3 regions of the Fusobacterium sp. IOR10 genome follow, and region 2 is predicted to be linked to each of the others. Evidence: riboswitches for the same ligand, from Rfam matches in the RefSeq annotation. Region 2 holds a riboswitch; each other region holds the start of a gene.

Region 1 (3,259 bases), on a different contig from region 2:
TTTTATGTCAATGGGAATTAGTAATCTTGTTAGAGCAGAGGGAAATGCTAAATTTGCCATGCAAACTATGATATTAGGTGCTATTACAAATATTATATTAGATCCCATTTTTATTTTTTATTTTCATATGGGAATTAAAGGAGCTGCTTATGCAACAATAGTTTCAAATATGATAGTGAGTTTAATTAATACATATTATTTTACATTTGGTAAAAAATGTCATGTTAGGTTGAGAAGGGAAGATCTTATTTTAGATATGGAAACTGTTAAAATGATATTATCTATTGGTATATCTCCATTTTCATTGCAATTAACAACAAGTTTAGCTACAGTACTTTGTAATAAAGAACTCCTTCTTCAGGGGGGAGATTTTGCTGTTGGAGCAATGGGAATAATAAATAGTATATATATGTTTCTAAGTATGGTAATTGCAGGTATAAGCACAGGTAGTCAACCTATACTAGGATATAATTTTGGTGCTAAAAAATATAATAGGGTACTTAAAACTTTTAAAATATCTATAATTGCAGCTGTTAGTCTAGGATTTTTTTTAATGGTATGCATTTTTATTGTTCCTAGTATTTTTATAAATTTATTCAATGATGGAAATCAAGAAATATTGAAAATTGGAATTAATGGAATAAGAATATACTTTTTATTAATACCTTTAAATTGTTTTTATATAGTTGGATCAAACTATTTTCAATCTATAAATAAGGCTAATAAATCTTTATTTTTAAATCTTTTAAGACAAATTTTTCTAGTTATTCCATTATTATTAATACTTCCACATTATTTTGGTATTAGCGGTATTTGGATGATATTTCCCATAAGTGATCTCATTGTATTTGCAGTAACAGTGATATTTTTAAAAAGACATATGACAAAAATGAGAAGATTAAATTATGCAAGTTTAGCTTAAAGATTGTCCATATTTCCTATATTTTTTAGGTTGTTGTATGAAAAATAAAATAATAATTATTCTTTAAAATTTAAATTATATATGATAAAATACCCTTTTAAAGTTACAGAGGAGGAATAAAATTAAATCATATAAAGAAATTGTTGAAATAATTTATAATAAGTTAACTATATGGAGAAACTTTACTTTAGTGGAGCTTCTATATGTTATAGCTATAGTAATAATGATTCCACTAGGTTTTTTAATATTTAAATTAGCAGTGGAAGGAAAATTAACATGGGGACACGTACTATGGATTAATCTATTGTTTGGTTAAAATATTTTAAAATTAGTGTAAGATATTGACTTATATATTACTTTGTAGTAATATGAGTAGTATTAAATTTAATGAAATTAAGAATATTTGGGGAGCTGCTAAAAGCATGCTGAGATTGGAATGTATTAGTTCAAAACTCTTAGAACCTGATGTAGGTAATTCTACCGTAGGGATTATAGACGATTAATCGTAGTTTTATATTTTATATTGCAAAGATTAGGTCATAACCCTATAGGTTATGACTTTTTTTATTTACATTGATTTTTAGAGGGACAAATATTCTTAATAAAATATATAACTAAAACTAGGAGGAAGAACAGTTGAATTTAAAATGTGGAATAAGTGATGTTGTTGGTGCTAGAATAGGAGTTTATCCTATGCAAGATAATTTTGTAGAGGTAATTTTAGGTGCCTTGAAAGAAACTGATAAAACAGGACTTTATGTTGTAACAGACGATTTAGGAACAATAATACAAGGAAAAAGGGAACGTGTTTTTGCCTATGTAAAGGAAGTATTTTTACGTACAGCCCATGCAGGGGAACATGTAGTTGCAAATGTTTTATTTTCAGTGGGATGTCCAGGAGATGTACCAGAAGATTTTGATTTTGATGCAAAGGCAAAATCTGTGGAACTTCCAATGGAAGATATGCCAATTGCTTGTGCTTGGTCACTATATCCCCTTGGAAGCAAAGAATATTTTCAAGTAATTGTGGAAGAAGTTGAAAAGGCTATGGAAATGTCCAAAGTGGAAGTTGAAAGTTATCATTATTGTACAAGATTAGATGGAAAAGCAAGGGATATATTTAACTTACTTGAAACATCCTTTGAAGGGGTATCAAAAAGAATTCACCATACAATTATCCATGCAACATTTTCAAAGGGAAGCCCATCAAAAACAAAGGAAAAAATTCATATATAATTATAGGGGGAAGAAAATGATTAAAAAATTAGGTTGGACATTGAAGGATATTATAGTTTTATGTGTACTTGGAGTTGCTTTTGGAGCTATGTATTTGGGAGGAGTAACTATTTGGGCATTTGCCAATGCAGCTTTTGGTCCTATTGGTCTTGATATAGTGTATGGAATTTGGTTTACAGCATCTATTACAGGGGCATATATAATTCGTAAACCAGGAGTTGCCCTTGGTACAGAATTAATGGCAGCATTAGGTGAAGTTATATTAGGTACACCATCTGGTATTATGGTATTTATTGGTGCAGCAATTCAAGGACTTGGATGTGAAGCAGTTTTTGCTGCAACTGGTTGGAAAAAATATTCAACACCTGTTTTAGTTTTAGCAGGTATGGGTGCCAGTGTAACAAGTTTTATTTATAATTATTTTGCCTATGGATATTCAAAATTTGCCTTTGTAATGTTAGCTAGTATGTTAGCAGTACGTTTAGTGTCAGGTGCTGTACTTTCTGGTTTGCTTGGTAAATGGATTGGTGATGGTCTTGCAGCTACAGGTGCCTTGTCTTCATTCCCATTAGGTCGTGAAAGAGCTAAAAAGAGAGTTAATGGATAATGGCAAAGGTAAAGGTTTTAAATCTATCAGTTGAAATTAATGAAAAATTTATTTTGAAAAATATTAATATGGAATTTGATACAAGGGATAGAATTTTAATTTTAGGAGAAAGTGGTAGTGGTAAATCCACTCTCCTTCTATCTCTTATGGGAATTATTCAAAGATTTAACAACGCTTGTGTAAAGGGAAATATATTTATAGATGGTGTGTCTGTTAAGGATATGAAAATATCCAAAGTAGCTAGAATTTTTGGAATAGTATTTCAAAATCCTGAAAGTCAGTTCTGTTCCCTTTATCCAAAGGATGAGGTAGCTTTTTCTTTGGAGAATCAATGTATGGATCCTTTACTAATGCCTAGTATAATAGAAAAATCATTGGAAGCATTTGATTTTCCAAAGGAAAAAGAAAATCAACTTATTAATACCCTTTCTGGAGGAGAACAGCAACGTCTTGCACTTTCTTCAATTGGTGCTGTGGATTCTCAAATGTTTTTA
Region 2 (3,259 bases):
TAGTTGAAGAGTTAAAGGGCCTAGTTTTTAAAGGCTTTAAAGAAGGAAGCAGCTACAATTTTCTTGAAGATGAAACAATTGAATGGATGTTAAAAAAAGGTTGGTGGTATGTTCATGGCTTTGCCTGTCTCATTTGTTCTGGATTCTATGATCCTACATATGAAATGATTGAACATGAACTAAAGGAAAACGGAAATGTTATTTTAAAAGAGGCGCTTTGTTTTAACAAATCAATAAAAATAAACAAGTAATATATGGGGAGAAATTTATTATGAAAAAATCACTTATACTTTTGTCAATACTGGCATCTGCTACTGCTTATGCTGGAAGTATTGACTACCTTGCAGAACAAGACGCTGAGTATTTCGCGCATCCTTCTATGATTGGTAAAATTGGAACTTCAGCTGCTTTTTATAATCCAGCTGGTACTGTATTTATGGAAGACGGAACTTATTTTAAGATTAATTCACAAACAGTATTTAAAAATTACAAAATGGAAACTAATTATCCAACTATTGCAAATGGAGGTACCCACGAAAGTGATCACCCTTCTGCTTTGGTTCCTTCTGTTCAGTATGTATCTAAGAAAGGGGATAGATCTTACTTCATCCATTCAGGAGTTGCAGCTGGTGGAGGAGCATTAAAATATGAGGGAGGTCTTACTGCATTTGAAGTACTTGGAGAGGCAGTTCAAATCTCTGCCGCTAAAGGAATTGGTTATTTTAAAGATGATGCTCATCCTAGTGCTGCTATAACTTATTTGGACAGTCCTGAAACTGTTGGATCTTCATACTATATTAACACAAATTTTGGTATAGCTCAGAAGTTGACTCCTAAATTCAGTGTTGGAGGAGCTATTAGATTTATTTATGCCACAAGAAATTTAGATTGTACTGCTAACTACAACTTTGCATTAGATGGGAATTCTTCAGATACTCAAAATCTTCAAGTTCAGCTTGATGCTGAAAGAACAGCCTATGGAGTTGGGGGAGTTCTTGGATTTGACTATAAGGCAACTGATAAATTAAATATTGGGTTTAAATATGAATCTGAAGTGGAACTATATTTTAAATCTGAAAAAGGAAGAGATGGATTAACAGCTACTTTAGATCCTGTTGATGAAGGTAACTCTGCTAAAATCGTAGGAACTTTATTAAGCCAAAAAGTAATTAGTGAATGGACTGATAAGGAAAGAAGAAATTTACCAGCTACTATGTCTCTTGGGCTGTCATATGAGTTAAATGATAAAATTACTTTACTTACAAGTGGAAATTATTATTTTATAAAAGAAGCTAACAGAGATGGAGCTTATGATAATTATGATAATGGATATGAAATTTCTTTTGGAATAGATTATAAATTAAATGAAAAAGTTGTTTTAATGGCAGGGTACCAATACACAGATACTGGAGCTAATGAAGACACTTACAAGGATACTGATTTTGCCCTTGATGCTAACTTATATGGAGTTGGTATTCAATATTCCCCTGTGGAAAATAGAACCTACACATTAACATATTCTTATGTTGATTATAAAACTGACCAAGCTAGTACAGATTATTCAAACAGTGGTACTGGAACTATTTTCAGTAAAACTGTACAAGCTGTTGCTATATCTGCTGAGTTTAAATTCTAGTTTTTTATTAAAACTTTAATTCTTACACTTGACAGAAAAATTATATAGATGTATAATCACAACGTATTAAACAAATAAATATAAAATAACTTACTAGGGGAGCCTTAACAGGCTGAGAGGAGATCTAATCTCGACTCTTATTACTTGAACCAGATAATGCTGGCGAAGGGAAGTAAATAAATTAACCTTTTTTAGGAGAACTTTTTTAAACTCCAAAACAATTATTAAGTTATATTAATGGTTAATTTTTTACAGATAATAAAAAAAGCTCTAACTAATAAGTTAGAGCTTTTTTTATTAAATTTTTTAAGGAGGAAACTGTGAATATTATACTTAATGGATCTAATGAAATATTAGAAAAAGAAATTTTTGCTGATAATTTTATAAAAAAAATCTCAAAAGAAAAAAATATAAATTTATCTGGAGCTGTAATTCTAATTAATGACCTTATTATAAAAAAAGAAAATTGGCATAAAACTATAATAAAAGAAAATGATAATATTGAAGTTTTATCTTTCGTTTCTGGAGGATAATAATAAATTATTTTAATATATTGAAAAATAAAACTATATACTTAAGGAGATTAAAATGGATAATTTAATTTTAAAAGGACATGAGTTTCAAAGTAGGCTTTTAACTGGAACAGGTAAGTTTGCTGATAAAAATACTATTGCTCCAATGCTAAATGCAAGTGAATCTAATATTATTACTATGGCTCTTAGAAGAGTTAATTTTTCTGATCCAAAGGAAAATATATTGAACTATATTCCAAAAGAAGTAACATTACTTCCAAATACTTCTGGAGCCAGAAATGCTGAAGAAGCTATTAAAATAGCTAGAATAGCTAGGGAAGCTGGATGTGGAGACTTTATAAAAATAGAAATAATTAATGACATGAAGTACTTAATGCCTGATAATGAAGAAACTATTAAAGCAACTAAAGTATTAGCTAAAGAAGGATTTATTGTTCTTCCTTACATTGTTCCTGATTTAATAGCTGCAAAAAAACTAGAAGAAGCTGGGGCTGCTGCTGTTATGCCTTTAGGTTCTCCAATAGGTTCCAATAGAGGACTATTAACTAAGCCATTACTAGAAATGATTAATGAAAACAAAAAAATACCAGTTATTATTGATGCTGGAATAGGTGCTCCTTCCCAAGCTGCTGAAGCTATGGAGATGGGTGTTGACGCTGTTTTAGTAAATACTGCCATATCAACTGCTGAGGATCCTGTTAAAATGGGAGAGGCCTTTGCTATGGCTGTTAAGGCTGGAAGAATGGCTTATCTTGCTAAACTTGCTAAAACTTCTAAATTTGCAAATGCTTCCTCTCCTTTAACAGATTTCTTATTTAGAGGTGATAAATAATGGGATTTTATTCTGTTTTAGAAAAATGGCAAAATTTTGATTTTGAAAATTATTTTTCCAATGTAACTGATGAGAATGTTATTGAAAGTATTCACAAAGATAATTTAGATGAATTTGATCTTCTTAATCTTTTATCTCCAATTGCTAAAAATCATCTTGAAAAAATGGCTGTTAAGGCTAATCTAATAAAACAACAATATTTTGGAAATGTAATATCTTTATATATACCTATTTATATTTCTAATTTTTGTACTAATA
Region 3 (3,259 bases), on a different contig from region 2:
TATATATATGCAATTTTTTATAACAGTTAATACTACATAAAAAAGGATGGTGCATTGAAATGAAAATTACAGATGTAAGGTTAAGAATAGTTAAAGGAGATACTGATGCTAAATTAAAAGCTTACGCAGATTTAACATTTGATGGAAGTTTTGTTATTCATGGGCTAAAGGTTATTGATGGTCAAAAGGGTATGTTTGTAGCTATGCCTTCTAGAAAAATGCCAGATGGAGAATACAAAGATGTTGCTCATCCAATAACTTTGGATTTAAGAAAAGAAATAACAGATTCTGTTATTGAAAAATATAACGAAGTTAAAGAGCTAGAAATAAAAGAAGAAATTGCAGAATAAGAGAATGTTTAAATTTTTTTTAAGAAAGGATTGACAAAAAAAAAAGATTATGATATCATAGTTATTGTTGTTGGGATGTCGCCAAGCGGTAAGGCATCGGACTTTGACTCCGTTATGCGTTGGTTCGAATCCAGCCATCCCAGCCATATATAACTTTAGATTACTATTTGTATATAGTAATTTTTTTTTGCAAAAAAATAATGGTGCTAATATTAAAAATTAAATACTAACACCATGATATATAATCTTTTATAAAGTGAAATTAAATAATATCATTACATCGTTTCATTGGACATAGATCTCCACACATAGTACAAACTTCCTCTTCTATAGGTTGAGAAGATTGTCTATATTCTTGAGCTTTTTCTTTATCTAGACAATTATTAAACATTCCTTTCCAATCTAAATTTCCTCGAAATTCTCCCATTTTGTAATCCCATTCTATAGCCTGTGGTATACCTTTTGAAATATCAGCAGCATGTCCTGCAATTTTAGAGGCCATAATTCCTTCTTTCATATCATTTAAATCAGGGAGTCTTAAGTGTTCCGCAGGAGTGACATAACATAAGAAATTAGCACCATTAAGAGCAGCAATAGCTCCCCCTATAGCAGCAGTAATATGATCATAACCTGGAGCAATATCAGTAACAATAGGACCTAAAACATAAAAAGGAGCATCATGACATAATTTCTTTTCCAATTGCATATTTGTAGAAATTTCATGCATAGGAATATGTCCAGGCCCTTCAATGATAATTTGAACATTTTTTTCCCAAGCTCTTTTAGTAAGTTCTCCAAGAATAATTAATTCTTGTATTTGAGGTGCATCAGTGGAGTCATATATGGAACCAGGTCTAAGTCCGTCTCCTAAACTTAGAGTAACGTCATATTTATAACAGATTTCAAGAAGTCTATCAAAATATTCATAGAATGGATTTTCTTTATTATTTTGTATCATCCATTGAAATAAAATTGATCCTCCTCTGCTCACAATTTTAGTCATTCTTTTTTTATTTTTTAATCTTTCTATACAAATTTTATTAAGACCAGCATGAACAGTAATAAAGTCAATTCCATCTTTACAGTGCTCTTCAACAACTTCAAAAAGATCATCAACTGTCATATCTTTAATATTTTTTCCAAGTTTAGCAACAGCATCATACATGGGAACTGTTCCAATCATTGTAGTACAATTAGCAATTAAGTTTTTTCTAAAATTTTTAGTATCTCCAAAAGTACTTAAATCCATTATGGCATCAGTTCCATATTCAATAGCTTTATTAGCTTTTTCAAGTTCTTCTTCATAATTACAACAATCCTCAGAAACTCCCAAATTAACATTAATTTTAGTTTTCATATATTTACCAATAGCTCTAGGATAAATATTTTTATGATTCACATTGCACGGTATAACAACCTTTCCATTAGAAATAAGTTTGATAAGTTTATCTTTTTCAATATGTTCATCTTTTGATACAATTTCCATTTCTTTTGTAAAAATACCTTTTTTTGCATATTCCATTTGTGTCATAATAATTCCTCCTTGTAAAAAAGTAAAAAAAAAGCTCTGTACAGAGTACAGAGCATAATTAATAAATATAGTTGCTTAAATTAAAAAAATAAGCAAAAAATAAAATATAATCAGCTTCCCTACGCTAGTACTATCTAGATCAGGTTATAAGGGTCAAGAACGAATCTTTTTTCAGCCGAAGCTCCCCTAGCAATTCAGTTCATATTATATACTCTTGATTTAATTAAGTCAAACTTTATAAAGAAAAGAGCTTTACAAAAATTAAATTATGAGCTATAAATAAGTAACGTAGAAGCTAATATCCAAAAGAATCAGGAGGGGGTTAAGCATGACAAAAAAAGAATTTGTAGATGGTATTGCATTAAGAGGTGAAATGACAAAGAAAGAAGCAGAAAAATTAGTAAACCTTTTTTTAGAAACAGTATCTAATAATTTAGAACAAGGTAATACAGTAGGCTTTGTTGGTTGGGGAAAATGGGAAGTAATGAAGAGAGCAGCAAGAGAAGTTAGAAATCCTCAAACAGGTAAAAAAATGAAAGTGAAAGCTAAAAAAGTTGTCAAATTTAGAGTTGGGAAAGTTTTAGAGGAAAAAATAGCAAAATAAAATTAAATTGAATAATATTTATAAAAGGTGGTTTCTTTGTTTTATAGGAGTCATCTTTTTTATATAGTATTCTTATTTTTATAAATTTAAAATAAATCTTTGAAAAATTTTTAAAATAAGGGTATTATAAATTATAAAATAATTTATAAAGGAGAAATTAAATGAAAAGAAAAGACTATATAAGTTGGGATCAATATTTTATGGGAATAGCTTTGTTGTCAGCAAAAAGAAGTAAAGATCCAAGTACACAAGTAGGAGCATGTATAGTAAATTCTGATAAAAAAATTGTAGGAGTTGGATATAATGGACTACCTCAAGGATGTGATGATGATAATTTTTCTTGGGAAAGAAAAGGTGAATATTTAGAAACAAAATATCCTTTTGTTTGTCATGCAGAATTAAATGCTATTTTAAATAGTGTTAAAAATTTAAAAAATTGTAGTATTTATGTTGGATTATTTCCATGCAATGAATGTAGCAAAAGTATAATACAAAGTGGAATAAAAGAGATTATTTTTCTATCTGAAAAATATAAAGATACACCTTCAGACATTGCTTCTAAAAGAATGTTGGATATGGCAGGAGTTAAATATAGAAAGTTGGAAATAAAAAATAAAAAAATAATACTTTCTTTTGATGAAGAAGAATTTGAACAATTATAAAATAAAAATAAAAAACAGTTGACATAAATTGCTGAAAGTGGTATTATACTTCTTGTCCGCAAGAGATGCGAACGAAGGACATTAACAATAGAATAGAGAAATTTAACAAGAT

Evidence for each region. A riboswitch is a leader RNA that binds a small molecule or an ion and turns the genes downstream of it on or off. The one in region 2 is predicted to bind thiamine pyrophosphate.
Region 1: linked by a shared signal. The riboswitch ahead of GIL12_RS00740 (YkoF family thiamine/hydroxymethylpyrimidine-binding protein) and the one ahead of thiS (sulfur carrier protein ThiS) in region 2 are both predicted to bind thiamine pyrophosphate.
Region 3: linked by a shared signal. The riboswitch ahead of thiC (phosphomethylpyrimidine synthase ThiC) and the one ahead of thiS (sulfur carrier protein ThiS) in region 2 are both predicted to bind thiamine pyrophosphate.

What each region holds. Positions count from the first base shown of each region.
Region 1 covers NZ_WJWY01000002.1:40,744-44,002, forward strand. Annotated here, with positions in the region: gene GIL12_RS00735 (MATE family efflux transporter) at 1-922, shown strand, start outside; TPP riboswitch at 1,317-1,429, shown strand; gene GIL12_RS00740 (YkoF family thiamine/hydroxymethylpyrimidine-binding protein) at 1,559-2,158, shown strand; gene GIL12_RS00745 (ECF transporter S component) at 2,175-2,765, shown strand; gene GIL12_RS00750 (ABC transporter ATP-binding protein) at 2,765-3,259, shown strand, end outside.
Region 2 covers NZ_WJWY01000018.1:25,821-29,079, reverse strand. Annotated here, with positions in the region: gene GIL12_RS06420 (TetR/AcrR family transcriptional regulator) at 1-251, shown strand, start outside; gene GIL12_RS06415 (OmpP1/FadL family transporter) at 272-1,636, shown strand; TPP riboswitch at 1,722-1,824, shown strand; gene thiS (sulfur carrier protein ThiS) at 1,957-2,169, shown strand; gene GIL12_RS06405 (thiazole synthase) at 2,225-3,001, shown strand; gene thiH (2-iminoacetate synthase ThiH) at 3,001-3,259, shown strand, end outside.
Region 3 covers NZ_WJWY01000031.1:105-3,363, reverse strand. Annotated here, with positions in the region: gene ispE (4-(cytidine 5'-diphospho)-2-C-methyl-D-erythritol kinase) at 1-23, shown strand, start outside; gene spoVG (septation regulator SpoVG) at 60-350, shown strand; tRNA gene GIL12_RS08385 (tRNA-Gln) at 422-496, shown strand; gene thiC (phosphomethylpyrimidine synthase ThiC) at 613-1,887, opposite strand; TPP riboswitch at 1,981-2,079, opposite strand; gene GIL12_RS08375 (HU family DNA-binding protein) at 2,210-2,485, shown strand; gene GIL12_RS08370 (dCMP deaminase family protein) at 2,647-3,147, shown strand.